DNA from 4 places in the Thermosinus thermophiluss DSM 23256 genome. Region 3 is predicted to be linked to each of the others. Evidence: riboswitches for the same ligand, from Rfam matches in the RefSeq annotation. Region 3 holds a riboswitch; each other region holds the start of a gene.

Region 1 (7,625 bases), on a different contig from region 3:
ATCCGCCATGGTTGACAGATAATTTTTATCTGCCTAAACTTTATTTGGAGAGAAAAATGTTGGTTTTTGCCAACAAAGGTAAAGGGGAGGATAAAAATGTTAACCGTTGTCAGCACGGCTAATGCTCCGGCCGCGATTGGACCGTACTCGCAAGCAATTAAAGTCGGAAATCTTGTCTTTACATCCGGGCAAATCCCGATCAATCCGGCTACCGGGGAACTTGTAACCGGTTCGGTAGAAGAGCAGACCCACCAAGTTCTGAAAAACGTCAAAGCTGTCCTTGAGGCAGCCGGCGCCAGTCTCGACAGCGTCGTAAAAACAACGGTCTTTATTAAGGACATGAACGATTTTGCGAAAATCAACGCCGTCTACGCCACTTACTTCACCGTCAACCCGCCGGCCCGCTCCTGCGTCGAAGTGGCCCGCCTGCCGAAAGACGTACTGATTGAGATCGAAGCAATAGCTTACGTCGCCGATAAATAAAGGCAAGATTAAAACCTCCCGGGCTAAATCCGGGAGGTTTTGGCTTTATCTACTGCAGCGGCAGCGGTTGTTCTTGGTTTTGCCGGGCCGGCGACTGGCAGGCTGCCGCCTGTTGCTCCGGCCGGCGGGGACTGCCGGCGTAACGAATGCGGGCAAATTCGGCCAAATCTTTATCGACCGTGACCAAGTCCTCACGGCTGAGCTCGCTGGTCGACCGCTTGCCAACAGCCTGGACAGCGAGCTGCATTTCGGCCACGCAAGACCGGAGGAAATTGGCCAGATGGCCTGCCGCTTGGTCAATATCCAGTTTGTCGTTCAGCTTACCGGTGTAAAGGGCTAACTGTACTGGCGGCGATTGGGGCAGCGCCTTGGCTACCTGGGTGTGCATGGCCGCCATCAGGGCGATGGAACCAATATAGACGGCATCGGCACCCAAGGCCAGCGCTTTCAGGAAATGGCCCGGCGTCGTAAGTCCGCCGGTGATGATCAGGCTAAACTTGTCGCGGAGGTTGTTTTCTTCCAGCCAATTGACCGCCCTGACCAACGAGTGCAGTGTCGGCAAGCCCACATTGTCCTGCAAAGTAGGGTTAGATGCGGCCGTACCGCCTTCGGAGCCGTCGATGACAATATAATCGGCCTCGGTCTGGGCAATAACGGCCAGCTCGTATTCCAGAAAATCGGTGCCGGCGATTTTTACGCCCACGGGGACATCGTATTGCTCTTTCATGGAATTAATCATTTTAATATAGTCCTGCGTATTGTTCTTACCAGGCATCCGGGCATAGACGGTAGCCCCCTGCCCCGTTGCCAATTTCCAGGTTTGGCGCAAATGCTCGCCAATCATGTCGCCAGGCATGGGTTCATCTACGGCGCCGCCCCACGCCCCCTGGCCAAGTTGGATTTCGATGGCGTCCAAACGGCTGAGCTGCTCCGGACCGCTGAGCTGGCCGCCACGATGATATTGGCCGATAAGGTACTTGGCATTATCCCGCTCTTCGTTAGTCACGGCCGACTCCCCGGTGTTGGTGGCCGTTCCCGCCAGCGCGGCGCCGCGGGCCAAGGCCATTTTCATCTGCAGGCTGAGCGAACCGCCATAAGACATGCCGGTAATCAGAATGGGAATGTCCAACTGGAGCGGCTTTGGAGCCCGGGGCCCGATAACGGTACGGGTGTCGACGGCGGTGTAATCGGGATAAGGCAATTGAAAGAGCTGCCGGGGATTAAGCAAAATACTGTCCCACGGCGAAAGTACTACCGGGCTTCCCAGGGGCCGCGTCAGCTCTTTGCCCAGCTCGGAGCGCATTGCCGCTTCCATGATGGCCCGGGGCGACAGTTTTTCCGCCACCGTGACCATGAGAAAGGGATTATCGGGATAATCTTCGGTTAACATTTTCATGGCAGCTTCATCCAGCATAGGATCCATCATTTTCATCAGCAACCAGGATGCAAGCATTGTAACCACCTCCGTATTTCTTTATAAATAGTTTAACGGGATGAGCGTAAAATATCTAAAACCTGATTAAAAATTTACCGCAGCGACCCACTTAGGCAGGAATGCCGGGAAAACTTTGGGGAAAAACTACCATCGCTGGAAAAATCATTGTATAATATTGTATAATGTAGATTACTTAAAGTTTTTTCGTAAAGGAGAGCAAACATGGCAAGGATCAATGAAAACTATCTGAAATTGCCCGGCAGTTATCTCTTTGCCGAAATTGCCCGCCGGGTCGCCAAGTTTAAAAACGAAAACCCTGAGGCCGACATTATCCGCCTTGGTATTGGCGATGTAACCCGCCCGCTGGCCCCCGCCGTTATCGAAAGCCTTCATAAGGCCGTCGATGAAATGGGACAAGCTGCTACCTTCCGCGGCTATGGTCCTGAGCAAGGCTACGAATTCCTTATTGAAAAAATCATCGAAGGCGACTATGCACCGCGCGGCGTGAAGCTGGATGTAGAAGAAGTCTTTGTCAGCGACGGCTCGAAAAGCGATGTCGGCAACATCCAGGAAATCTTCGGCATCGACAATATTGTGGCCATTACCGACCCTGTTTATCCGGTCTATCTTGACAGCAACGTCATGGCCGGCCGGACCGGCGAGTATAAAAACGGCCGCTTTGAAAAAATCGTTTATCTCCCCTGCAACGCCGAAAACAATTTTGTCCCCGCCCTGCCCAAGGAAAAAGTGGACATGATTTATCTATGCGTGCCCAATAACCCGACCGGTACTACCCTGTCCAAAGCCGAACTTAAGAAATGGGTAGATTATGCCCGGGAGAACGACGCGATTATTTTTTTTGACTCCGCTTATGAAGCCTACATCCAAGAACCCGATATTCCCCACAGCATTTACGAAATCGAGGGTGCGAAAGAAGTAGCCATCGAATTCCGCTCCTTCTCGAAAACGGCCGGCTTCACCGGCACGCGCTGCGCCTACACGGTCGTGCCCAAAACCGTCATGGCCTCCACCGCCGCCGGCGAAAAGTATCCGCTCAACAAGTTGTGGAACCGCCGCCAGACGACCAAGTTCAACGGCGTGCCCTACATCGTCCAGCGGGGCGCCGAAGCCGTCTACAGCCCCGAAGGGCAAAAGCAAATCCGCGAAATCATTCAGTACTATATGACCAATGCCAAAATCATCCGCGAAGGGCTTGAGAGTGTGGGCCTGCAGGTCTTTGGCGGCGTCAACGCCCCCTATATCTGGCTTAAAACGCCCCATAACCTTGACTCTTGGGCTTTCTTTGACAAACTCCTTACCGAAGCCCATATCGTCGGTACACCGGGCTCCGGCTTCGGTCCCTCCGGCGAGGGCTACTTCCGCCTTACTGCGTTCGGCAGCCGCGAAAACACCGAGCGGGCCATCGAGCGCATCAAAACCCGCCTCAAGCTGTAAAGAAAACCGAGTATTGAACCGCGGAGATAATCATGCCAATAAATGGCACCACAAAGCATGAAAAGTAAGTTTTTGAACTAATCTCGCGCGACAACTGTCGCGCGCGTAGCCCTTTGCGTTCTTTGCGCACTTTGCGGTTTTACGCTTTTCAGGGTAGGCCGCAAAGGGTATAACGGGCGCGACGCATGTCGCGCCTAAAAATTACTTTGCGCTCTTTGCGTACTTGGCGGTTAAAAAAATTTCGCACAGTAAAAAAGTCCTGTCAGCGCATACGCTGACAGGACTTTTTTATTCGGTTGTCGACGCGGCCGCCAGGCTCAGTTCGCACTGGGGAAAGTTAAGAGTAGCGAACAGGTCGGCAAGGGTTTCGGCGCGGCGGATGAGTTTGACGCTGCCGTCGGGGCGCAGCAGCAGTTCGGCCGAACGCAGTTTGCCGTTGTAGTTGAAGCCCATCGCATGGCCGTGGGCGCCGGTGTCGTGGATAACGACAATATCGCCAATGTCGATGCGGGGCAGCGGACGGTCGATGGCGAACTTATCGTTGTTTTCGCACAGTGAGCCGGTTACGTCGTAAATATGGTCAGCCGGCCAATCTTCCTTGCCGGCCACGGTAATGTGGTGGTACGCACCATACATGCCGGGCCGCATCAGATTGGCCATGCAGGCATCAAGCCCGACGTAGTTCTTGTAAATCTCTTTTTTGTGCAACACCCGTGCCACCAAATAGCCGTACGGGCCGGTGATCATGCGGCCGCATTCCATGGCCAGCTTGACCGGATGCAGGCCGTTAGCGACAATCTTGGCCTCATAGGCCTTACGGATTTCTTCACCCACATAGGCAAGGTCAACCGGCTGTTGCTCGGGACGGTAGGGAATGCCAATACCGCCGCCCAAATCGATAAACTCAACCTTGATGCCAAGTTTTTGATAAATTTCAATGGCCAGGTCAAACATCATGTTGGCCGTTTCGACAAAGCACTGCGGATTGAGCTCGTTGGAGATGACCATAGTATGCAGGCCGAACCGCTTAACCCCTTTGGCCTGCACGATGCGGTAAGCGTCAAATAGCTGCTGGCGCGTCAAACCATATTTGGCCTCTTCCGGCTTGCCGATGATGGTGTTGCCCTGTTTAAGGAGCGGCCCGGGATTATAGCGGAACGAAATAATCTCAGGCAGACCGGCGTGTTTTTCTAAAAATTCGATATGGGTAATATCGTCCAGGTTGATGATCGCGCCCAATTGTTTGGCTTTAATGTACTCCTCAGCGGGCGTGTCGTTGGAGGAAAAGATAATTTCTTCGCCCGTAATGCCGGCCATTTCGGCCAGAACCAGTTCGGCGAGCGAGCTGCAATCGGCGCCGAATCCTTCTTCCCGCAGGATCTGCAGGATATACGGATTAGGCGTTGCTTTTACGGCGAAATATTCTTTGAACCCAGGCGCCCAGGCAAACGCGGCCGTCAACTTTCTGGCATTTTCCCTGATACCCTTCTCATCATAAATATGAAAAGGCGTCTTATGCTGGCGAATGATTTCTTCCAATTTTGCTTTGGTAAAGGGGAGCTTTTTCTCTGCCATAAGGATACCTCCTGTTAGAATATTGAATGCGGCCGGGAGCGCCTCAGCTAATATGAAAACGGCCTGCGAGACCATCTCGCAAGCCGCTAAAAATGCTTATACCAAGCCCTATACTAGCCGTGCAAGATAGCGCTCCACCCGAATTTGCTCGGATGACAGTCTTACCCTTATTTAGCGGCAAGACCAGCAGAAGGTCCTTGGCCATGACCTGCTGCTTCGGCGGATATTCCTTTCTGCACCCTTCATCGCCGGCCTGCTCATGAATGCATACTCTTAATAGCCGCACCTCTATCTCACTATATTTAATTATCGTCTCTAGTATACCGAAGCGAGGCAGGTGTGTCAACACTTTTTCCCGCCCGTCCCGCCTTCACGGCAGACTCTCTTCCCCCGCGTTGAGAAGGCTATTTCAAGCGGTTTTTCGGTTTGGCAGCCGCCTTGGCCTTGCCGCCGCTTTTGGACTGGCGTTTATTCCCCGTTTTGCCCTTGACCTTGTTCCCTTTCCGGCCTTGGTCGTTGGCCGCCTTATCAGCTTCGCCCCGCCACGGTTCGGCGGCAAAGGCAAGGTCAATGGTGCGGTCGGCGGGATTGACGCGCACCACCCGTACCGCTACCGCATCGCCCAGGCGGTAGGTGCGCTTACTGCGCTCGCCGATCAGGGCATATTGCTCTTCCGCAAACTGGTAGTAGTCGTCATCCATACTGGAAACATGAACCAGTCCTTCGACGCCGTTATCCAGCTCAACGAACAGGCCGAAGGCGGTCACCCCGCTGATAATGCCGGGAAATTCGTCCCCGACGAACCGGGCCATGTATTCCACTTTCTTAAGGTCTACCGTCTCCCGTTCGGCCTCAGCCGCCGCCCGCTCCCGCTCTGACGAGTGCTGGGCCACGGCCGGCAGCATTTTGGCCAGCTTTTCCCGCCGCTTGGCCGACAATTCGCCGGTAGTGAAAGTTTCGCGCAAAATGCGGTGGACGATGAGGTCAGGATAGCGGCGGATTGGTGAGGTAAAATGGGTGTAATACCGGGCCGCCAGGCCGAAGTGGCCAAGGTTTTCCGCCTCATAACGGGCCTGTTTGAGCGAGCGCAGCATAACCGTGCTGATAATCCGCTCTTCCGGCCGGCCGGCAATGCGGGTAAGCACTTTCTGCAGGGCAATCGGATGAATATCGTCGACTGAAGTTAACCGCTGGCCAAAATTATGGAGAAGATCGTTGAGCTTTTCCATCTTTTCCGGGTCCGGCTCCTCGTGAACGCGGTAGACTGCCGGCACGCCAAGCCGGTGCAGGTGTTCGGCCACCGTCTCGTTGGCCGCCAGCATGAACTCCTCTATAATGGACTCGGCCAGACTGCGGACCCGCTTGACCAGTTCAACCGGCCGCCCCTCCTCATCCAGCTTGACCTTTATTTCCGGGAAATCGAAATCAATGGCTCCGCGGCGCATACGCCGCTCCCGCAGGATATGGCACAGCCGGGCCATTTCCTCCAGGTGGTCGACAAGGTCGGCATACTGCCGCCGCAAGTTTTCATCCCGGTCAACCAATATCCGCCGCACGATATTATAGGACAGACGCGTATGGACGCGGATTACGCTGGGAAATATTTCGTAGCGGACAATGCGACCGCCGGCATCGATTTCCATATGGACCGACAAGGTCAGGCGGTCTTCGCCGGCATTAAGGCTGCAAATGCCGTTGGACAGCCGCGGCGGCAGCATCGGCAGCACCCGGTCGACCAAATAGACGCTTGTTCCCCGGCGGCGGGCTTCGACGTCGAGCGGGGTATTTTCCCGCACATAGTAGCTCACGTCGGCGATGTGGACGCCGAGCAGATAGCGGCCGGCGGACAGCCGCTCGACATGGACGGCATCATCCAGGTCTTTCGCGTCCTCGGCGTCAATCGTGACGATGGGCAGGTCACGGAGATCGCGCCGTCCCGCCAGTTCCGCCGCACTGATCTCTGCCGGCGCGTCAGCCGCCGCCCGTTCCACCTCCGGCGGAAAGGACCGGGGCAGATTGTGCTTGGTAATGATGGATAAAATTTCGATCCCTGGGTCGCCTTTTTGCCCCAGTACTTCCACAATCCGCCCTTCGGCGCTCCGCTGCCGCTCAGGCCACTTGGTGATTTCCACCACTACTTTGGCATTGTCCTTGGCGCCGTTTCTTTCGCCTTTGGGCACGAAGATGTCCTGCCCCAGGCGGGGGTCGTCGGGGACGACAAAGCCATAGTGGCGGCTGGCCGCGAAGGTGCCGACGATCCGGTGGTTGGCCCGCTCGACAATGCGGATAATTTCGCCTTCCCGCTTTTTGCCGTGGACAGGGGTGCGGCGATGAATGCGGGCGACGACCCGGTCGTTGTGCATGGCCGTCATAGCGGCATCAGCAGTAATATAAATATCCGGCTCTTCGGGGTTGTCAGGAACAACGAAACCGTAACCCTTGCCGCTGGCATGGAAACGGCCCACGATGAGGTTCATGCGCTCCGGCACACCGTACTTGCCGTAGCGGGTCTTGATAATCAGAGCTTCGGCTTCCAGCTCATGCAGGATCGGCCAAAAATCGATCAGTTCCTTGCCCTTAAGGCCCATTTCCTCCGCTAGGTCCTCAGCAGTAAGCGGCCGGTAGGCGTCATTGCGCATAAAATTAAGGATCTTATCCCTTAAGGCCGTTTTTCCCA
Region 2 (7,625 bases), on a different contig from region 3:
GTTTACACTTTGTTATTAAAGGGGTGGTTTGTCACAGCTAAATGTTACAAAAGTAACATACTTTAGAAAAGGAGGTCTGCTAATGAAACAGTATCAAAAACTTTTATTGGGCTTTATCTTAGGTATTGTTGCTGGTTTAATTGGCTATTATTTCTTACCGCAAAAAACCTACCCGTTCATGAAAACCTTTACTGATTTTTGTACTTTAACCGGTGCAATATTCCTGAGAATGATTTTCATGGTCGTTGTTCCTCTGCTGGTATCAGCCCTTATTCTGGGTGTTTATGAACTGGGCAAAGGCCGCAACCTAGGCAAAGTAGCGGGCAGATCCATAGCGTTTACTCTGGTTTTAAGCTTTTTGGCAGTAATTATCGCCGTTTCTCTAACCAGTATACTCCAGCCGGGTGTCGGGGTGACCTTCGATAAGGCTGAGCTCGCCAAAAACCAAGGCGTGCTGACTATTAGCAAAAACGTCGAGGCCGCAAAAAATAAACCGTGGTACCAGTATTTCATTGAACTGATTCCGCAAAACCCGGTTGACTCCGCAGCCAGAGCCTTCGGCGGCGAAATTATCGCGCTCATGGTTTTCTCGCTAATTTTCGGCTATGCGCTTAGCATGATTGTTACGGATGAAAATAATCCGCTTATCAAGATGCTTGACACCATATTCAATGCCTCGTTGAAGGTTATTGAGTGGGCTATGTTGCTCGCACCCTACGGCATCTTCGCCATCGTTTTCAATACCACCTACAGGCTTGGTGCGGGCTTTTTGCAGAACGTGGCTTATTTCGCCGGGGTGGTCGTACTCGGTCTCCTTATCCAACAGTTTGTTGTTTATGGTTCTTTCCTAAAAATCTTTGCAAAGACCAACCCCTGGGAGTTCTTCAAGAACTGTAAAGAAGTTTACGTCTATGCCTTCTCAACCGCTTCTTCCAACGCAACTCTGCCGATCGCCCTTGAAGCTGCTGAAAAGACTCTAAAAATGCCCCCCCAGATTGCCCGTTTCGTACTTACCTGCGGCGCGTCTGCCAACCAGAACGGAACGGCATTGTTTGAAGGCGTCGTTGTCTTATTCTTGGCGCAAGTTTATGGCATCAACCTACCCCTTGAAAGCCAGCTTGTTGTTGTGTTAATGTCCGTTTTGGCCGGCGTAGGCACAGCGGGTGTTCCCGGCGGGTCCCTGCCGCTAATCGCAATCCTGTGCGTTTCGGTCGGCGTTCCTGCCGAAGGCATGGGCTTGATACTGGGTGTTGACCGCTTCCTGGATATGTGCCGCACTACTTTAAACGTATCCGGCGACTTGGTTATCACCAAACTGGTTAGTGCAACCGTATCCCAAAAAGATATTGAAGCGGCTAAGAGCTTTGAATGTTAATTAATGGCTGGCAGCTTAAAGAGCACTCTTGACGGGTGCTCTTTATTATGATATTTTTTCATATTACCATCTATAGCGGGAGGAAGACGCCGATGAAAGTTTTGGGGATTATTGGAAGCCCGAGGAAAAACGGCAATACGGCAGCGCTGGTAACCGCCGTATGCAAGGGAGCCGCGGCAGCAGGACACCAAACGGAGGTTATTAATATAACTGGCCTGAACATTCACGACTGCGTTGCCTGTTGCACATGCAAAACCACCAAGGGCGAGTACTGCGCCATTAAAGACGACATGCAAACCCTATATCCAAAAATTGTGGAGGCAGATTGTCTTGTTCTTGGCACTCCGGTATATATGGGACAAATGACCGGACAAATGAAGAATTTTTTTGACCGCTGGTACACCTTCATGGATGCGGACTATCAAATACGTTATCTGCCGGGGAAAAAATACATTACCGTTACGGCCAGCGGCGCACCTGCCGAAGTTTTTCAATCTTTATCAGACTACCTAAACCATTGGCTCGGCAACTTTTTTAAGATGGAACTCGTGAAAAATATCGTCGGCGGCGGTTTGGGACCGGCAGATGCCATCAACAGCCAGCCCGAACTTCTCGCTATGGCCGAGAACACTGGACGCTCCCTAAAATAATGCAAGGACAATAACTGCCACATTCTTGGCCTGAGAAAGCAGCAGGGCTCCACCACAGTAGTGGTGGAGCCCTGCTGCTTTTTAAATTATTTACATTTGCCTCAGAAAGCTTCGTCGAAGAATAATAACTGCAACAAGACCTTAATTAGTGAGGCAGTCTTAGCGGTTACGAATTAATATTTGCAGTTTCCATAACCGACTGGTTGCTAAGCTTCATATACAGATAAACGGGAATACCGATAAGGATAAGCAAAAAGCCATACATAACAGCCTCGGCACCGCTGCCGTAGATGGTCCACAGGGCATAAGCGAAGCCCAAGAGCGAGAGGAAAGAATTTTTGATAAAATTCCCAAAAGAGAACTGCCCGGTACGTTTGGACAGTAGCAGTATTTCGGCCGCCGCGGCAAAAACGTACGGCGGCAAAAAGGATAAGGTAGCTAATAAAATCATGAAGTTATAGGCCGCTGTCAGCGAATCTACATAGTTAAGGATAAGGATGACGTTAGCAATAATGCCGCTGACAATAAGCGAAGTGTGCGGCGTAGCAAACTTAGGATGAACGGAGGCGAGACCCTTAGGCAACAAACCGTCCTCGGCCGCGGCGAAACTGATGCGGGCAGTAGATAATACCCAGCCGGCAGTGGCGCCGAGGGTGGAGACAAGGGCGCCCAAAGCGATAAATTCCGAACCCCAGCCGCCGGAATACTGGTTGAGAATATCAGCCAGCGGCGAGGAAGATTGCGCGAGTGCATCTTGGCTCATCGTGCCCATGGCTACCAGGCTTATCGCCAGATACAGCACGGTCGTCAGGCCAATACCCCAGATGGTGCTCAGACGGACGTTGCGCTCCGGGTTTTGTATCTCACCGGCGGCAACGGTGGCCGACTCCAGACCGATGAACGCCCACAGTGTCGCGGTAGCGGCAGCCGAGATAGTTTCAATGCCCTTTCCCTCCGGAAACATCGGCCCGGCAATTTTGAGGTCGAAATGACCGGCGCCGACAATCACAAACACAATTAAGGGAACAACTTTCAAGATGGTAGTGATAAGGGTAACAAGACCGGCCTCCCGTACCCCTTTAATATTAATTAACGTGAAAAACCACAGCAGAAAAGATGTAATAGTAAAGGCCACAAGCCCATTTTCTTTAACGATCGGGAAGAAAAAGGATAAATAGCTGGCGAAAGCCGTTAAAATAGCAGCATTGCCGATAATAGCCCCAATCCAGTATGACCAGGCATTGATAAAGCCGGTAAACTCACCAAAGGCCATTTTGGAGAATGCGTACGGGCCGCCGGTTTGCGGGTATCGGGAGCCTAGATTGGCGAATGTCAACGCGAGCAGGATGGATCCGATGCCGGTAAAGGCCCAGGCCAGGAGCGAAGCCCCAGGGCCAGCGCTGTTGGCAAGCGTGTTCGGCATCATAAAAATACCTGAGCCAATCATGTTGCCCATGACCAGCGCGGTGGCCGCGGCCAACCCCAGCCCTTTTTTTAACTCAGGTCGCGGCTTGCTCTTCATAATGTTCTGTCCTCCTTCTTTAATCTTTATCAAAACAAAAAACAGGTACCGAGGAGATATCTCAGCACCTGTTCAAAGGCATTCTTGGGCCTTAGAGCCAACGTAGTTCTGAGATAGCGCTCCACCGAAATAAACATTTCGGTGACAGTTCTGTGCCTATTCGACCCAGACCCAGCCTGGGAAAACCGAGCAATTTTCCCAGACTTCGGCGACAACTCCTTTCGCAAAGACCCATTTGCTCAAAAGTCTTTGGTACTCTTAGTTATCGCGCCTCTACTCTACAGTTTCTTTATTTAAATTCCTACTAAAGTGTAGCAGCAAGTACATTACGTGTCAACTGGAGAAAAACAACGAAAATATGGAAAATATTCCCTTTAGAAAAAACGCGTATACTCGTTATTGAGATTATTGGGGTGTTATAACAGGTAATGTTGTAAGCGGCGGCGAAAATGTTTACGCGCCAAAAAAAAGAAACTGATAAGTCAGACTGATCCTGCGACTATAAAACCAAACGAGGTGCAGCATTTCAATGAAAAAAATTAACTTAACCGAACTAATCGAGCGTGTCCGCGAAATAAATAATATTCCGATTGAAGCAATCCCTGACATCGAGAATGTATTCTAAACTGTGTAAATGGCAATAATCTCCAATAGAATGATGAAAGGGAGATATCACCATGACACAGTTAAACGAAAAGGAAATACAGCTCGCAGCACTGATCTGCGAAGGCTGTACAACACCCGCCGAGCTGACGGCGAAACTCAAGAATTTGTTTTCCGGAGCGCTAGAAAAAATGCTTGAAGCCGAAATGGACGAGCATCTGGGTTATGAAAAGCACAGCGTTTTGGGAAATAACAGTGGCAATAGCCGCAACGGTTACGGCAAAAAGACAATAAAAAGCGAATGGGGCGAGAGCGAAATCAAGGTTCCGCGCGACCGAAACGGCACCTTTGAGCCGCAGGCCATCGAAAAAAGGCAGACACGCACTGACGACATCGAAGCGAGGGTTATGGCCATGTACGCCAAAGGTATGTCCACCCGTGATATTGAGGATCACCTCCGCGATATATACGGGGTAGAAGCCTCAGCGAGCCTCATTAGCCGGATCACTGACAAACTTATGCCGGCTGTCGTTGAATGGCAGTCGCGGCCTCTCGATGCTATATATCCAATCGTCTTCTTAGACGGGATCATGTTTAAAGTACGCAAGGACAGCCGTGTTGTCAATAAGTGCCTTTACTCCGTCTTGGGGATCAATCTTGAAGGGCGTAAGGAAATACTGGGGATATGGCTGTCAGAAAACGAAAGTGCGAGCTTCTGGGTTACCGTATGCAACGAGTTGAAAAACCGGGGCGTGGAAGATATCTTCATCGCATGTCGCGACAACCTTAGCGGGTTCTCGAACGCCATTGAGACGGTTTTCCCCAAAACGGAGCAGCAGCTGTGCGTGATACACCAGATCCGCAACTCCACAAAATACGTGCCGTACAAGGACATAAAGCCGGTCATGGCGGATTTAAAGAAGGTGTACGGAGCGCCGACGTTGGAGGATGCAGAATACCGACTGGAGGAGTTTCGTGAAAAGTGGGGCAGGAAATACCCGCAAATCCTTAAATCATGGGACGCAAACTGGGCGGAGCTGTCCACCTATTTCAAGTACCCGCAGGAGGTCCGTACACTGATATACACCACAAACGCGGTGGAGGGCTTCCATCGGATGTTACGCAAGTTCACCAAGACCAAGACGATATACCCGACGGACGATGCGGTTAGGAAATCAGTCTATATGTCAGTGCAGGAAATATCCAAGAAATGGAGTATGCCGATCCGAAACTGGGGAATAATATTCGGACAGTTGATGATCTTCTTTGAGGATCGGCTACAGGGTAAAATGGCTATATAGCCCAGGGGCTCTGCCCCCGGACCCCCGGGGTTTATCGCTTTTGTTTTCCAGGGCGGCAGTAAAAGGCGGCTCCTATAGGAATCCGCCCTGCCAAACCTCACTCGCCGCTCGGGTCGCTCCCCAGCGTTGCCCTATCCTGCGTGTGAATAAAAGCATTATTATTATGCACAAATTATTGTTAGATTATTCCATTTACACAGATTGCCGGACACTCCCCTGACATCGAATTATATATGGATCAACTATTAAGCTTTCTTAATCAACGCTTAAATCCCCAAGGTATAAAAACGGACAGCCAGATTTTTACCAAAACAATGATAAATAACCCTCCTCGATCATTTTAAATGCGGTTTACAAGGTTGTTAATTATTAGTATCAGACCAACCGTGGCTAAGGAAATAGCGGCTGTAATTCCATAAGCAAAAGCAGCATAGCTATAAATGTCCATTGTTCTCCCTCCCTTCAATTATGTTAAATAGCAGAACGAATAGTCATGGTTGTACACAATATACAGTGCATTATATACATTAATAAAACATAAAAAGTTATCACCTCTTTATCTAAGCTACTGGTGATAATTTTGGTGGTTTTCAATACTACGTGAAGTAGTTCATAGTGTTGAAAATAAAGAACACCTGGTTTGTTTTGATTATTCAAAACAAACCAGGTGTAGACTACTAAGCGCCCATTACCTTTCCGGCAATAGACCGTAAACTCCACGGCTTGTATCCCGGCTTTTTGTATAGGAACAAATTCCCATCCAATCCGCCCCGCATATACATTTGCCGCATAAGTATATTTAATTTACGGCGCAAATGAAAAAAGGAATCAATTTTAATTTAATGATACCAAATTCTCAATTATTATTCAATATGTAATTATCATTGGTGTGTTTAACTTGTGACATTGTTCCCAACCCTTCTATATCAAGGGGTTGGGGGTAGCCGTACTATTCAAATCTTGATATCGGTAATTATCGTCACATCCCTATGCAATTGCAAAATGCTGGCGGGAACAATCGTGCTGACTTCGCCGTACACCGCCTTGCGCAATATTTCTTTTTTATTATCGCCGCTGACTAACAGCAGTATTTTGCGCGCTTGCATGATTGTGCCAATGCCCATGGTGATTGCCTGTCGTGGCACCAAGTCCATACTGGAAAAAAAGCGCGCATTGGCTTTGATGGTTTCGGGCGTTAGGTCGACTACATGCGTCCGTATCGCAAGATTGTGCGAAGGTTCATTAAAGCCGATATGACCGTTTAGACCAAGACCCAGTATTTGCAGATCAATCCCGCCCGCCTGTTCAATTTTCGCGTCGTATCGGCGGCATTCTTCGGCAAGGTCAGGAGCAATCCCATTAGGAATATTGATGTTTTCCGGCTTTAGCCCAGCTTTAATCCAAAAATGAGCTTTCATATACATTGCGTAGCTTTGCGGGTGATCCGGCCCCAGGCCTACATACTCATCCAAATTAAAAGTACACGTTTCGGCAAAACTTATTAACCCTTCTTCCACTAAACGGATCAAATATCTATACATACCGATCGGCGTTTCCCCTGTTGGCAGGCCAAGGACTAAAGCTGGATTACGCAACACTTCCCGTGCCACCCACCGGGCAGCCATTTGGCTCATGGCCTGGTAGTCGCTCGTATATATATACTCCATGCCTCTGCTCCCCCCATAAAACCATTCAAGTAACATTTATGTTATTTAATGTCAAAAAGCTGGCTGTTTAGCCGAGCCAATACCTTACGATGATCAATATCTTCATACATTAGCGCCCGCAAAACGCTACCACAGATTGGGGGGTATTGCGCGTCGACAAATTCCGCCTGCGGACATTCTGTTCTTATTACATCAATCAGCATAGCGCGCAAAAAAGTCGCTTTTTGCAACACCCCGCCTGACAACAACAAATAAAAAGGCGTCTGGCGAAGACCGAGGCGATTGATAACTGACATGGCGAGCTGTTTTAAGCTTAACACCGCATCCATCACAATGCCGCGCGCTTTCCAATCGCCCTCCTCGGCCAAACGGCAAACAACAGGAGCTAAGGCAGCAACTTGGTCAACGGAAAAGCTCGAACTATATACCCAGTCGACAATATCTTCCGGATCTGCAAACGCCAGCTGGTCCAATATCGCCTTTACAACACCGGATTCCCTTTCCCGT
Region 3 (7,625 bases):
GGGCAGATTTTTAGCCATTAGATTGCGGTAAGGCGTGAGACCGACAAACTCTAGTAGCTCCCGGGCCATCTCCTCATTGCGCCGCTCTTCTTCTTTCAGGCGGGCCGAGTGGATGAGGCCGTCCCAAAGGCCCGAACGGCCCCGGCTGTACCGGCCGACAATAAGATTGTCCCGGGCCGTAAGGTTGGGGAACAAACGGATATTCTGGAACGTACGGGCCATGCCGCGCCGCGTGATGTCATGGGCCTCCACCTTCGTCACGTCTTCGTCCTTAAAGATAATGCGCCCCGACGTAGCCGGCATAATGCCGCTGACAACATTGAAAAAAGTGGTTTTACCCGAGCCATTGGGGCCGATGATGGCCACCACCTCGCCGGTGTCAATGTGAAAATCGACATTGTTTACTGCCCGCAGGCCGCCAAAGGTCTTGCACAGCTTTTCGGTTTTCAGCAGCATGGCGTTTCCTCCTTTCTTTAGCGGCGAAACACGGTGTCGGCGCCGAGGATGCCCTGGGGCCGCACGCGCATCATGACCATGAGCACAAAGCCGAAGAAGACCAGCCAGGGGTCAAAGGGCAGGTGGACAAAATCTTTAAAGTAGCGCAGCCCTTCGGGAATAAAAGTAAGGAGAAAGGCCCCCAGAAATGAGCCGGGAATGCTGCGCGCGCCGCCCACCACCACCATGGTGAACATCATGATCGACTCGGTGGAGCTCAGCATATCGGGACTGACAAACGACAGATAATGGACGAACAGGCTGCCCGCCAAACCGGCGAAAAACGCGCCCAGGCAGAAAGCGAGCAGCTTATAGTACGCCGTATTGATCCCCATCGCCGCCGCGGCAATCTCGTCTTCGCGAATGGCGGCAAAGGCATGGCCGATCCGCGAATCTTCCAGGCGGGACATAAAGAAGGCCAAGGCCAGGGCGAACACCAGCGCTGTAACGATAAAAAGTTCCTTACCGGTCGCGCCCACGTCGGTAAAGCTCACGCCGGCAATGCTCGGCGTGAGCAGTCCGGGTAACCCGGCCGGCCCGCCGGTTACTTCCAGGTTGAGCGCGATAAAGCGAAACACCTCGCCACAGGCATAAGTCACAACAACCAGAAACGGCCCTTTGACGCGCAGCGCCGGCGCCCCGAGCGGGATGCCCACCAGGGCGGCGGCCACACCGGCGGCCAGAAAGGCCGGCCAATAGGGAACGTGGTAAAGCTGGGTAAGTAGCGCCGATACATAGCCGCCCAGGCCGAAGAACGCGGCATGACCAAGCGAGGTCTGGCCCACATAGCCGGAAACAAAATTAAGGCTGAGCGTAACAATACTGTAAATCAGGCTGACAAAAACGATGTGCTTGAAGTAAGGGCTGAAAATATAGTCCTGAGCGTCAATAAGCGAGTCCAGGAAGGTGATAAGCAAAATCACGGCGCTAAAAACGACAGCGGCGCGGGGACTGTGAACAAACCTTGTAAGCGACTGCCGCCATGCGGGTGCGAGAGCAGTTGTCATGACGCCACCTCCCTATACCTTTTCCTCGAATTTAAAACCCATCAGGCCGGTGGGCTTAATGACCAGCACCAAAATCATGACAATAAAGGCAATGGCGTCGCGATAGCCCGAGGAAATATACACGGACGCGATATTTTCGGCCACACCGAGCATCAGCCCGGCCACCATCGCCCCGGTGATGCTGCCTACCCCGCCGAGCACGGCGACCGCCCAGCCCTTCAGGCCGGCCATGGCGCCCATCATCGGGTCGATTGCGTACAAAACACCGACCAGGACACCGGCGGCGCCGCCTAAGAGGCCGCTTACCCAGAAAGTGATGGTAACCAAATGGTTGACCTCAACCCCCATCAGGCTGACGGTCTCAATGTCCTGCGACGCGGCCAGCATGGCCTTGCCCATCATGGTACGGGTGATGAACCACTGCAGAAAGGCCATTATCACGAGGGTAACCACAAAAATGAACACCTGAAGGCTGTTAACCGTCAGCGAAGCGCCGCCAAACTGCAAGGTCATGACGGAAAAGTCCAGGGTAGGGGGATAGGCCCGGGAATGGGGCTCCCAGATAATGGCCGCCAGATTGCGCAAGAAAGTAGACGCCCCCAGCGCCGTAATAAACAGCGCCAGGCGGGGGCCATTGCGCAGGGGACGGTACGCCAGCCGGTCAATCAGAAAGGCCGTAAAGCCGCTGGCGACCATGGCCAGAATGAGGGCGGCAAAGAGGTTCAGCTTAAAGTGCGTAATGAGCAGAAAGCCCACAAAGGCGCCAATCATGAACACCTCGCCGTGGGTCCAGTTGATAAGACCGATAATGCCGAATACTACCGTCCAGCCGATGGCAATAAGGGAATAAATCCCGCCCAGGGCCAGACCGTTGATGATTTGCTGCAGCAAGAGCATCTTGTCACCCCCAAACTTTTAACCGCGGAGAGCGCAGAGGCGCGATCCCCATTATTGTATAGCAAAAAGCGGGAAGCAGCTATCGACCGCTTCCCGCGCTGCATTTTACTGGTACAGAACAAACTTGCCGTCTTTTACGGTGATATATAAGTACGGGCGGACCCAGTCGCCTTTATCGTTAAAGGTAACCGTGCCGGTAATCCCCTTGTAGCTAGTCTGGGCCATGGCATCCCGGATGTTTTCCCGGGTGATGGCGCCTTTCTCCGCCGCCTTCTTCATTGCCTCGGCCAGGACGTACATCTGGTCGTAACCGAGGGCGGCGAACGTATCGGGCTCCATATTATACTTTTCTTTATACTTCTTCACGAAACTTTGCACGGCCGGATCAGGATTGGAGGCCACGAAGGCGCCCAGGAAAATGGCCCCTTCCGCCGCCTTGCCGGCGATTTCCACGAATTTCGGGCTGTAGAAACCGGTGCCGCCGACGATTGGTATGGTGAGGCCGAGTTCGCGGGCCTGCTTGGTAATCAGGCCGCCGTCAGTATAGGTGCCGGCCACGGCCAGCGCGTCAACCCCCTGGGCCTTGATCCCGGTGAGCAGGGCCGAGTAATCTTTGTCGGTAGCCAGATAGGCCTGGTTGGACACGACCGTTACGCCATGCTGTTTGAGCGTGTCTTCGATCGCCGCCGTCAAACCCTTGCCATAATCGTTATTGGGGTACAAAATGGCGACCTTTTTGGCCCCCAGCTTCTTGGCGATCAAGTCGCCCATCAGGATGCCGACCTGGGCGTCCTGCACGGCCATGCGGAAAAAGTATTTGCTGATGCCGCTCAGTTTGGGCGTGCTGGACGAAACAACCGAGTGCGGCAGTTTGGCTTTATCGGTAATCGGCACCATCGCCAGCGTATTGGAACTCAGGCACGACCCCACGATGGCCATGACGTTTTTCTGGTCGGCGAATTTCTGCGCCCCTGCCGCCGCCTGCTTGGGATCGCCGGCATCGTCGTGGAAGAGGATCTCGATTTGCTGCCCCTTAATGCCACCGGCCTTGTTAATCTCCTCCCGGGCCAGTTCTATGCCGTTCTTATGGCTCACGCCGTAAGTAGCGCTGTCACCCGACAGCGGGTTAACCATGGCAATCACCAGATTGCCTTTGCCGGCCGACGTGCCGGAACTGCCGCCGCACCCGGCCGCCGCCACCAGGAAAATGAGTACCACCACCAAGGATAATAATTTCATATACTTGGACACGTACACCCCTCCTCTTTTTCAATGCCTAACTCCGTCCGGGTCGCTATTATGCCGCCCAAACCCCTCCCTGCTGCGAAAAGTCAATATACCATATGAAATGACCGCTCCAGATATGATCGGACATAAGTAAAGGCCCGGCAAGCTACTCACCGGGCCAAAAGACTGCTGCAGATATTTGCTGGAATATACGCCAGATGAGATAGCGCTCCACCAATTACGCAATTGGTGACAGTCCGGCGCCTGTTCGACGCAGGACCAGCATGACCGGTTCGGCAGCCGGCCATGCTTCGGCGGTCACCCTTTCCCTCCAGTTCAGCGATGCCCTTCTCCCTGGAGCTACTCATGTTGCCCGCACCTCTATCTTTGGACGTTCGGTATATTACTTTTGCGTTAATTGTATAATATTGGTAAACAGAATGTCAATAACTTTTTAATAATTTATTTTAGTTAAAATTTTATGTAAATATAAGCGGCATCGGCGCATGCATTTTTAACAAAACTGCAAAACCACCAAGGCCGCAAAGGGTAGCGGGCGCGACACGTGTCGCGCCAAAAAAGGGATACTTTTTAGAGCTTCGCGCCCTTTGCGTACTTGGCGGTTAAAAGCTTAATTACAGATAAACTTAATTACAGATAAATCTTAACGCCCGGCCCGAGCGGCAAGTCGAGCAGAATAAACACCATCAGCCAGGCGGTCCAGGCAACCAAAAAGCCGATGCCGAAGGGGAGCTGCATCGAGACCAAAGTGCCCATGCCGACCTTGGTGTTACTGGAGTACTTGGCCATAATGCCGAGCATCACCGGCAAATAATAGTTAAGCGGGGTAATGCTGTTGACCGAGCTCTCGCCAATGCGGTACGCCGCCTGAGTCAGCGCCGGCTCATAGCCTAACAGGCCGAACATGGGGACAAAGACCGGCGCTAAGATCAGCCATTTGGCCGAGCCGCTGACAATGAATAGGTCAACGAATGCGGAAAAGAGGATAAAAGCGAGGATAAGGGATATGCCGGTAAAGTCGAGTGCTTTCAGAAAATCGGCGCCCTTGATGGCCAGCACGGTGGCGAGGTTGCTTTTATTGAACCAGGCAATAAACTGGGCGGCGGAAAAAGCGGTGACGATAAAGCTGAGAATGCCGGACAGACCTTGCCCCATAAATTTAGCAACATCGCTTTCCTTTTTAATAACGCCTTTGCCAATGCCGAACGCGATGCCGACGGTCATGAAGAAGAAAAAGAGCAATGGAATAATGCCGTCCAGGAAGGGCGACTTAGGCAAAATGGCGTGCGTCTTGGGATCGCGCAAGAGGCCGTTTTCCGGAACCAGCAGGATGAGGAGCAGCGCCACATACCCCAGCGCGGCCCAACCGGCGTAGCGCAGGCCCTTTTTCTCTTCAGCGGTAAGCGCATGGTCGCTGGCCTTCATGTCAAAACCGGTTACGGGATGTAGCCGGTCAAGGCGCGGCCCCACCACTTTCTCGGCAATCAGCGTCCCGACAATCGTCAGGATAATGACGGACGAACTCATGAGATAATAGTTAATCAGCGGGTGGGCCGGCGAATTGGCCGTCTGCGGAATAGTACCGATGGCCGACTGGGTAATACCGGCCAGCAGCGCATCGGTGCCGGCGGGCAGTACGTTAGCGCTAAAGCCCGCCTGCGTGGCGGCGAAGGCGACCGACATGCCCATCAGCGGGTTGCGGCCCATGCTGGCGAATACGGCGGCCGCCGCCGCGGGGATAAAGACGGTGGCGGCGTCAGAGGCCAGGTTACCGTTGATGCCAAGGAAAAAGATGGTGCTGGTAACGGCCCAGGACGGGACGCCGAGCATGATCCGGCGGACAAAGGCGCTCACGAAACCGGTGGCTTCGGCCAGGCCCATGGCCAGCATCATAACGACGACCAGCCCCAGGGGCGGGAAGTTGACGAAGTTTTTCACCATGTCCTGCAGGATGTAGCGGAAGCCGTCGGCGTTGAGCAGGTTTACCACCTTTACGACTACCGGCTTGCCGCCCTTGCCTATGTACGACGCCGTTGCCCCGTCAAAGACCCAAGATAATACCAGAACAATTAGGCCTAAAATGGCAAAAAGCATAAAAGGCGAGGGAAACTTGTTACCGATGAATTCAATTACATCAAGAAACTTTTGGAACGCACCCACTTGCGGCGGTGCATGCGGGGTTTGACGCGAAATTTCCGCCATGCAAAAACCTCCTTATCCTTAATAGCTTAAAATTTTTAGTTATGACGCCCGCAGCGCGGCGTCAGCGGCATAAGCGGCCAGCGCCTTCCGGGCGACGCTATACATGATCCGGGCGCCAAGCAGCAGGGCCCGCTCATCCACATCGAACCGGGAGCTGTGCAGCGGATAAGCGTTGCCAGGCTGTTGACAGCCGAGCAGGAAAAAGGCGCCCGGAACCTTGGTAAGATAGCGGGCAAAGTCCTCCGCCCCCAGGATGGGCTCTACCGACTGCAGCGCCGCACGGCCGATCACTTCGGCGGCGGCATCGGCGACAATGCCGGCAGCTTTGGCATCGTTCACCAGCACGGGATAGCCGAACTGATAGTCCAGCTCATAGCCGGCGCCGTAGGCGGCCGTCACGCCTTGCACCATGCGCTCCACCAGCTTGGGGATGGCCTGGCGCACATTCTCGCTGAGCGTACGCACCGTGCCTTCCATGACCACTTCGCGCGGGATGACATTGTACCGCTCGCCGCCGCGGATGGTGCCCACCGAAATAGTAGCCATATCGCGCGGACTGATATAGCGGTGCATGATCTTGCTTAGCCCCTGATACACTTCGACGGCGACGGCGATGGCGTCAACGCCTTTGTGCGGTTCGGCGGCATGCGCGCCCCGGCCCAGCACTTTAATGGTCAGACGGTCGGACGCGGCCATCATCGGACCGGTCCGCAAGGCTACCTGCCCCAGGGGAACGTCAGGCCAGACATGGAGGCCAAAAATAGCGTCCACTTTAGGGTTTTCCAGCACGCCGTCGTCGATTAAGAGTTGGGCACCGCCGACCGGCGCCGCTTCTTCCGCCGGCTGAAACACCAGCTTGACCGCGCCCGCTAACTCCTCCCGCGCCGCGGCCAGCATTTTGGCCACTCCCATCAGCATGGCCGTATGGGCGTCATGGCCGCAGGCGTGCATTACCCCGGGAACCAAGGACCTATACGGCACATCGTTTTCCTCGGTCACCGGCAGGGCGTCCATGTCGGCCCTGAGCGCAATAACCGGGCCCGGCGCCGCGCCGCGGACAACGCCTACGACGCCGTGATGGCCGCTAAACGTCTGCACTTCTACGCCCAGGCTGCGCAAATACTCGGCCACCGCCTGACTTGTCCGGCTTTCCTGATTGCTTGTTTCCGGATAGCGGTGAAAATCGCGTCGTTTTTCCACCATAAACTGCTGAAGTTCTTGCCAGACTTCTTCCGCAAATACCAACCCTTCCCACTCTCCTCTCCTCAGTCTTGTGTATCAATTATATGTGATAATTGCCTTATCCCATGAGACCGACTTTTCCGGCTATACAAAAAATTATAAGAAAAGGGGTCTTCACACATTTTAGTGCGAAGGCCCCTTTGCCTTTCTTGTTTTTATTTTATCATTGTGTTTACAATATAGCAATTAGTTTTTACTTATTTCAGCATAAATGCTTCTTATAAATACACAGTAGTCGAATTTTTGTCCTTCAGAAAAGAACTTTACGCCTTACGAAAACCATGCCCGCATGATCGGTACGGCATAGGGCTCATAAATGAACCGAACAAACAGTTGTAAAAGCAGCCCCACCGCTGCGCCGACGACACTGCCGTTAATCCTGATCCAGGCCAGGTCTTCACCGACCTTGTCCTCCACGAACCGGTTAAGGCCCTCGGCGTCAAAGCGGGCCAGGGCCGTTTCCACCACGGCGCCAATAAAGGAATGTTCCGACCGGACAATGTGGTGGAGCGCCTCCTGCAGATAACCTTCCAA
Region 4 (7,625 bases), on a different contig from region 3:
CTACATTGTTTTCTCGTAGCCGTCCTTCCAAAATGCCCAGCGTTAATGGCGTGCCGTATACCGGGACATTTAGCTGCTTAAGGACATACGGAAGAGCCCCAATATGGTCTTCGTGCCCATGAGTCAGAACGATAGCCCGGACAAAATCCTTGTTTTCCAAAAGGTAGGTAATGTCTGGAATGACCAGATCAATACCCAGCATATCGTCTTCGGGAAACGCCAGCCCAGAATCTATCACCAGAATATCGTCACCATAGCGGATGACTGTCATGTTTTTGCCGATTTCCCCTAAACCGCCAAGCGGAATAATTTGAATTTTCTGCGGTTGTTTGGCCAAAAAAAGCTACACCTCCAAGATATTCCAATCAATTATTATCCGCCGCCCACTAAGTAAAAATAAAAATACGCCCGTTCCATCCACTTGGTTTTCATTATACAATATTTGCTAGCATATAACAAGTAGAAAACCTTGTGCCTACGGTTATTATACGCAAATCCCCCTCAGCAATACAAACCGCTCATCTCAAAGAGATGAGCGGTCAATGTTTTTACCATCCGTATTTATACCAGAACGCCTAAATCCCGCATGGCCTTTTGGATTTGTTCCCGTTCCGCTACCGTCGGTGGAACCAAAGGCAGCCGGAGCGGACCGGCGTTTAGCCCGATAAGGTTGACGGCTGTTTTAATAGGAATCGGATTGGTCGTTACAAAAATTACCTTAAAGAAAGGCATCAATTCGAGATGAATGGCCTGTGCCTTCGCCAGATTGCCACTAAAGAAAGCGGCAATCATCTCCTGCATGCGAGTGCCTACGATGTGAGAAGCTACACTGATAATGCCAGCGCCGCCAACGGCCAGTATGGGCAAAGTAAGGCTGTCATCGCCGCTGTACACTAAGAAATCACTAGGAGTAATGCGGACAATTTCTGATACTTGATCTAAACTGCCGCTTGCCTCTTTTACGGCTACAATGTTTTTGATTTCGGCCAGCCTGGCAATGGTAGCCGGTAAGATATTCGAACCGGTACGTCCGGGAACATTGTAGACAATCAGCGGCAACGCCGTTTCTTCGGCAATGGCCTTAAAGTGCTGGTAATATCCCTCTTGCGGCGGTTTGTTGTAATATGGGCCGACCAGCATTGCGCCATGAACACCAAGTTTTTCCGCCTCTTTTGTCAGGGCAATGGACGCGCGCGTATCATTGGAGCCCGTACCGGCAATAACGGTAGCTTTGTCGCCGACAGCTTCCAGAACAGTTGCGTACAGCTTGATTTTTTCTTCTTTGCTTAATGTTGCCGATTCCCCGGTGCTGCCGGCCACGACCAACCCGTCAGAACCGTTGGCTACAAGATATTTGGCCAGCTCGGCCGCCGCCTTATAGTTTACGCTGTAGTCATCATTAAACGGCGTCACCATCGCCGTGAGTACCCGCCCGAAGTTTTTCATAAAATTCCCTCCTCTTCAATTCGCCAGACCGAATTTTTCGTGAAGCGCCACTACGGCTTTATTAACATCCGCCTTTTTAACTAAAACGGAAATAGATGTATGCGAATCAACGGTTTGTAAAATAGGTATATTATTCCTGGACAAGGCTTCGACAAAGCTGGCCATTACCCCCGGTACTTCCCGCATACCACCGCCGACCACCGAAACTTTGGCACAGTCACCGACCATCTCCACGGCATAACCCAGACTGCGCAACTTGGCAGCTGCTTTTTCTGCCACATCTTCCATAACCGTAAACATAATTTGCCCAGGATGGACATTGATTAGGTCAACACTGATGCCACTGTCGGCCATGGCCTTAAACACTTTGAAGCTCTCATTGTGGGTGGTGGCTGCATCCAAAGTAATTTTGATCTGCGCAATATTCGGCAGGTACGTTACGCCGGTAGCCACTTTATCTGCAACGGCTGTTTCCTGCGTGTCGCCTTTTGCTGTGCTCGTTATTAAGGTGCCGGGAGCGTTAGAAAAAGTAGATTTAACCACTAACGGTATGTTTTTTTGCATTGCGATTTCCACGGCCCGCGGATGAATGACTTTTGCTCCCTGATGCGCTAACTGGCACACTTCGGCGTAAGTAATGGAATCTAAAATTTTAGCGTTGGTCACTATGCGCGGATCAGCAGTCATGATTCCGTCGACATCTGTGTATATCTCAACCATTTCGGCATTGAGAGCCGCTCCCAAAGCCGCCGCCGTAGTATCACTTCCTCCCCGCCCAAGCGTCGTGAATTCACCGTCGACAGTAACGCCCTGAAAGCCGCAAACCACTGGCGTTTTGCCCATCCTGAGCAAGCCCATCAATCGTGAAGGATCAACTTTTAAAATTCGACTGTTATTGAAATTATTATCGGTAATAACACCGGCCTGACCGCCGGTCAGCATGACCGCATCAATACCAGCTGCTTGCAGCGTGCCTGTCATGACTACCGCGGAGATGATTTCACCGCAATACATAATCAGATCTAGTTCGCGGGCAGCAATATGTTTGTATGCGGAGCGGGCAAGGTCAATCAGGGTATCGGTAGCATAATGGTCCCCTTTCCGCCCCATAGCGGAAACCACTACGACAGGACTAAACCCTTGCTCCATTGCGCTGTGAATTTTTTGGACAACAAGTTCTCTAACCTGGGAGGATGCGACCGAAGTCCCTCCAAATTTTTGCACAATTATACGCATCCGTCACACCTCATACTAATTTATGGTCAATCATGTACTCAGCAATTTGCAAGGCATTTAGGGCCGCTCCTTTGCGGATTTGATCCCCCACTACCCACATGTTGAGCCCATAAGTGACCGACTTATCGGGGCGAAGCCTGCCGACAAACACTTCATCGCGATTAGATGTATAAAGTGGCATTGGATAGAGCATTTCGGCGGGGTCATCCTGCACGATAACACCGGGAAAAGCGGCAAGGGCACTGCGTGCTTCCTCAACCGAGAGCGGCCCCGCTAATTCTAGGTTAATGGCTTCGGAATGACTGCGGTAAACAGGTACGCGAACCGTTGTAGCCGTAATGGCAATGCTATAATCGTTGAAAATTTTATGGGTTTCATGAACCATTTTCATTTCTTCTTTAGTGTAACCGTCTTCAACGAAAACATCAATCTGCGGTATCAGGTTAAAAGCAATCTGGTAGTGTTTGGGCAGGCTAGCGCTAGGCAGGATACGAGCCTCGACCGGGCGGTCTTCCATTATTGCCTTTACCTGGTCGGTTAATTCGTCGATAGCCTCTTTGCCGGCTCCGGAAACAGCCTGATAAGTAGAAACAACAACCCGTTTGATTTTTACTCGGTCGTAAATCGGTTTTAAGGCCATAGCCATAATAATCGTCGAGCAGTTTGGGTTGGCAATAATGCCTCTGTGATTTTTAATTGCTTCCGGATTTACTTCCGGGACAACAAGCGGTACATCGGGATCCATCCGGAAAGTGCTGGAATTGTCTATCACGACGGCGCCAGCTTTAACGGCTTCCGGAGCAAAAACCTTGCTGGCCGGTCCCCCGGCAAAAAGAGCAATTTGCACGTCTTTGAACGATTCGGCTTTTGCTTCTTCGACAGTATATGTTTCGCCCAAAACTTGCATCTGTTTGCCGGCAGACCTTTCGGAAGCAAGTAATTTTAACTTCCCCACCGGAAACTTACGCTCTTCAATTAGCTTAATAAATTCCTGTCCTACCGCACCGGTCGCTCCCAAGATTGCAACATTGTATTTCATAACTCTCGCCTCCTATTACTCAGTTCACTTCATAATGTTTTCCAGTCCGTAGACAAGTCCGTCGACGGTTAAAACCCGCTTGCACGCCAACAACACACCCGGCATGAAAGACTCACGGGAAATGGAATCATGGCGAATCGTTAACGTCTGCCCAAGACCACCGAAGATAACCTCTTGATGAGCCACATATCCGGGCAGTCGCACACTATGGATACGAATGCCTTCAAAATTGCCGCCACGGGAACCAGCCAGTTTTTCCACCTCGGCAGGATGTCCCTGATGCATACTGCCACGGTTCTGCATGATTAGCTCGGCCGTTCGCAGCGCTGTTCCTGACGGTGCATCCAGTTTTTGGTCGTGGTGCAGCTCAATAATTTCCACATGGGGGAAATATTTCGCAGCTTCCTGCGCCAGTTGCATCATAAGCACTGCGCCCACGGAAAAATTCGGGGAAATAATCGCATTTACACGACTTTGCTTGCATAATTCCCTTACTTCAGACACATCGGCCTCGCTAAGACCGGTAGTGCCGACTACGGGACAAACACCGTTTTTAATTGCGATACGGATATTGTTCATTACCGTATCGGGGTTTGTAAAATCAACCATAACCTGGGGTTTGGTTTCGTTAATGACCGTTTGCAGGTCGTTGCCAACGGTTACACCTATTTTGCCTGCACCGATCAGTTCACCGACATCATCAAAATTGGACTTGATGTCTACCGCACCTACAATGCTGAGTTGTTCGTCCCTATGTACTGCCTTCAAAACTTCGCGACCCATCTTCCCATAAGCTCCACACACCATTACCCGAATCATTACCTTTCACCTCCTATAAAAATAAGAAGCAGCCGGTGAACGCTATCTCACCGGCTGCCACTAGCAGACAGCCTTAAAGGGAACAAGAAACACTGGTGTTTCCCCGCCCTTAGTTGAGATAGCGCTCCACCAAAATTAACTTTGGTGACAGTGTTACACCTGTTCGGCGCAACACCAGCACGAAAGCTTGGCACTCTTTCGTACTTCGGCGGTCATCCCTTTCCTTTCAGATCCTGGACGCCACTCTCCCTGAAAGTACTCTTGAGGACCGCACCTCTACTCACCCTGCGCAGGTTTATTATTCATTTTACGTTCATTGTATAATAATGGTTACACCAGTGTCAAACATATTTAAAAAAATTTATTATTTTTCCTACCGGGCATTATGACTTTCTACGTCCCGAGCACCATTTTGCCGGAGAACTTGGGCCGCTTGCTGTACTTTCGTCGCATCAGACCGGATTACCGCTAAAATTCCGCCTTCAGCAACATGCTGCTCATAGCGCCGGCTCACCTCTGCCGGAATACCCCAGTCGATCAACCCTCCGGCAATACCCCCTGCTACCGCGCCGCTCAATGCCGCGGCAATAGGTCCGGCAGCAACGATCGGTCCAATACCAGGAATAGCAAGCGCTCCTGCCCCTACCATGAGACCGCCGATCCCACCCAATGTTCCGCCGGTAAGAGCGCCATCGGTAATATCGTCATCAACAAATTCAGTGTTATTTTGCCTTTTACGTTCTTTGGAGACAACATTGATTTCTTCCGTAGAAAACCCCTGGTTACGCAGTTCGCTTACCGCTTTTTCAGCCTGTTGGTGGGAATCAAAGACCCCGATAACCATTTTTACATTCTGACCACCGGTGCCAGTTTTAGCGGCTTGACCTTGAACAGCCGATTGTGTCACTGCCTGCGACTGCATGGATGTAGTTTGAGTCTTGGCATAACTTGTAACAACATTGTTTGTTGTACCTTGATTTTGTTGATTTGTATTGTTTGGTGCCATGGTATGCCCTCCTAACATTAATTGTATTACAATTTAATGTTAGTCTTCCCACCATCGCTTTTAATATTCGTCTTCGTAACGCTCGCGTCGCATACTACCAGCGTACAGGCGGTCAATGGCGTTGTTCAAGTCGACAATAACGACCTCATCGCCAATCCGTTTAATGGCATGCCACGGAATTGTCGAACTCCGGTTGTCACTGAAGAAACTGAATAACCCGCCACGGGTAGGTAATATTAGAGCGTTTATCCGCCCGGTTTTACTATCAAAAGTTAATTCACATTCATCAATTATGCCGAGACGGGTACCGTCACCAAGATTAATTACTTCTTTCCCTGATAGTTCACTTAGACGCATAGTATCCTCCCTCTATAAGTTCTATTTATGTAAAAGAAGGTAGAGTTTTAGAAACAGCGGCTGAATAATGGCTACGCCCAAGGAAATTAGCGCCAACGGGTCGATAGCGACAGTCAAAAGTCCCACCGTTGAAGGTATTTCCAATTTTAAAAAAGACACAAGCATAATCAGTGAAAGATATATTCCGCCTGCGGTCGCCACCAGTTCCTGTACGGCAAGCGAAACCGGCGACGGTTTGGTCTTGTTTTCATCAAGCATTTGCCGGAAACGGCACGCCCTAAGCCACAATGACCATGCTATTAGCAGCGTAAGAAGGATAATAAGGCCAATGGCATACATGTAGTCCCCCCCTACATACTTCTAACAAATGGATATGCAGAGAGACAAAATTTATGTCAAAAAGAAAAAACGGCCAAATGGCCGCTGTCTATGTTCCCGTGCTTCCTATTCCTCCTATCCTGGTAGCTCCTGCTATACGGTCGTTGTCAACCAACATGTATTTATTAAAAATGCCCTGCGCAATACGCGTTCCTTTCGCAATTTGCACCGCTTGCGTCCCATGATTGAATACTGCGAGGATAATATGTCCTTCGTTGGTTGGATTATTATAATAATCGGCGTCAATAATACCTTGACCATTAATCAGACTTAAACCGTGCTTGACGGCCAGGCTTGACCGGATATGAATGCTCAAATACTCATCTGGCAGCATATAGGCTTTTAACCCGGTCGGAATAAGCGTAACCGTCTGAGGCGCAGCAACGACATCCTCCGCGGCTGCGAAATCATAACCGGCACTGGCCGCTGTCTGCCGCCGCGGAAGCACAATGCCTTTGTCAATATAGCTCGATACTATTTCAAAACCTCTTTGGCGCATGAACTTACTCCTAAATTTTTAATTCCGGCAATGCCATTTCTTTTACAGGCCCCAAGGTAGTCAGCGACAACGCGCCGGAACCAAACAACCTATTAATGATGTTTCGCAGATCGTCCGCCGTAACTTGGTCAATCTTTTCAACCACTTCATCCAGGGTTATATATTTGCCAAGCGTAATTTCCATTTTACCAATTCGCGACATGCGGCTACTGGAACTCTCTAGACCTAAAAGCAGGTTGCCTTTAAGCTGTTCTTTGGCCCTAACCAATTCTTCGTCCGAAACCCCGTTAGCCTTTAAATCTGCCAGATTTTGCAAAATGATTTCCAGAACTTGCGGCGCATTGGCCGGACGGGTGCCCGCGTAAACAGTAAATAACCCGGCATCACTGTAATTAGTTTGATAGGAATAGACAGAGTAAGCAAGACCGCGCTCCTCGCGAATTGTTTGAAAGAGTCTTGAGCTAATCCCGCCACCCAAAATGTTATTTAAAACATGAACAGCATATATTTCCGGGGCGTCTTGCGGAACACTTGCCGCACTAAGACAAAGGTGAACCTGTTCCGTTTCCTTGGGACACACCTTACTCACAGGTGTAAATGTAGGCTTATCCAAAATAAGTTGTCGTTTTGTTCCCGTCAAGTGTCCAAGATAACGCTCTGCTAATTCGACCAGTTCGTCATGAGCCAGGTTACCGGCCGCAGTAACGACGATGTTATCTGGACGGTAAAAATCATCATAATAGTCAAGTACCCGTCGCTGGTCAAATCTACTAATAGAAGACAATGTGCCCAAGATATTACGCCCTAAGGGATGACCAGGCCAAACGTGATCAAGATGCAAATCA

Evidence for each region. Region 3 has a riboswitch for lysine ahead of BLQ99_RS07905 (ABC transporter substrate-binding protein). Riboswitches for the same ligand answer to the same signal wherever they lie in the genome.
Region 1: another riboswitch for lysine. It lies ahead of lysA (diaminopimelate decarboxylase); the one in region 3 lies ahead of BLQ99_RS07905 (ABC transporter substrate-binding protein).
Region 2: another riboswitch for lysine. It lies ahead of BLQ99_RS02635 (amino acid permease); the one in region 3 lies ahead of BLQ99_RS07905 (ABC transporter substrate-binding protein).
Region 4: another riboswitch for lysine. It lies ahead of dapB (4-hydroxy-tetrahydrodipicolinate reductase); the one in region 3 lies ahead of BLQ99_RS07905 (ABC transporter substrate-binding protein).

The regions. Positions count from the first base shown of each region.
Region 1 is NZ_FNBU01000021.1:5,239-12,863, forward strand. It holds gene BLQ99_RS11500 (RidA family protein) at 97-483, shown strand; gene BLQ99_RS11505 (FMN-binding glutamate synthase family protein) at 533-1,936, opposite strand; gene BLQ99_RS11510 (LL-diaminopimelate aminotransferase) at 2,141-3,373, shown strand; gene lysA (diaminopimelate decarboxylase) at 3,662-4,948, opposite strand; lysine riboswitch at 5,068-5,247, opposite strand; gene rnr (ribonuclease R) at 5,353-7,625, opposite strand, start outside.
Region 2 is NZ_FNBU01000003.1:20,154-27,778, reverse strand. It holds gene BLQ99_RS02645 (dicarboxylate/amino acid:cation symporter) at 83-1,375, shown strand; gene BLQ99_RS02640 (flavodoxin family protein) at 1,468-2,025, shown strand; gene BLQ99_RS02635 (amino acid permease) at 2,192-3,547, opposite strand; lysine riboswitch at 3,654-3,831, opposite strand; gene BLQ99_RS02630 (IS256 family transposase) at 4,225-5,451, shown strand; gene BLQ99_RS02625 (DUF1836 domain-containing protein) at 5,634-5,795, shown strand; gene nagB (glucosamine-6-phosphate deaminase) at 6,405-7,118, opposite strand; gene BLQ99_RS02615 (N-acetylglucosamine kinase) at 7,160-7,625, opposite strand, start outside.
Region 3 is NZ_FNBU01000011.1:7,631-15,255, forward strand. It holds gene BLQ99_RS07890 (ABC transporter ATP-binding protein) at 1-456, opposite strand, end outside; gene BLQ99_RS07895 (branched-chain amino acid ABC transporter permease) at 474-1,502, opposite strand; gene BLQ99_RS07900 (branched-chain amino acid ABC transporter permease) at 1,515-2,399, opposite strand; gene BLQ99_RS07905 (ABC transporter substrate-binding protein) at 2,505-3,650, opposite strand; lysine riboswitch at 3,843-4,018, opposite strand; gene BLQ99_RS07910 (AbgT family transporter) at 4,278-5,849, opposite strand; gene BLQ99_RS07915 (M20 metallopeptidase family protein) at 5,889-7,094, opposite strand; gene BLQ99_RS07920 (DUF445 domain-containing protein) at 7,362-7,625, opposite strand, start outside.
Region 4 is NZ_FNBU01000002.1:1,740-9,364, forward strand. It holds gene BLQ99_RS01255 (ribonuclease J) at 1-337, opposite strand, end outside; gene dapA (4-hydroxy-tetrahydrodipicolinate synthase) at 562-1,446, opposite strand; gene dapG (aspartate kinase) at 1,462-2,670, opposite strand; gene BLQ99_RS01270 (aspartate-semialdehyde dehydrogenase) at 2,693-3,721, opposite strand; gene dapB (4-hydroxy-tetrahydrodipicolinate reductase) at 3,746-4,540, opposite strand; lysine riboswitch at 4,652-4,827, opposite strand; gene BLQ99_RS01280 (general stress protein) at 4,914-5,546, opposite strand; gene BLQ99_RS01285 (YlmC/YmxH family sporulation protein) at 5,607-5,903, opposite strand; gene BLQ99_RS01290 (hypothetical protein) at 5,925-6,242, opposite strand; gene BLQ99_RS01295 (dCTP deaminase/dUTPase family protein) at 6,331-6,780, opposite strand; gene BLQ99_RS01300 (M16 family metallopeptidase) at 6,791-7,625, opposite strand, start outside.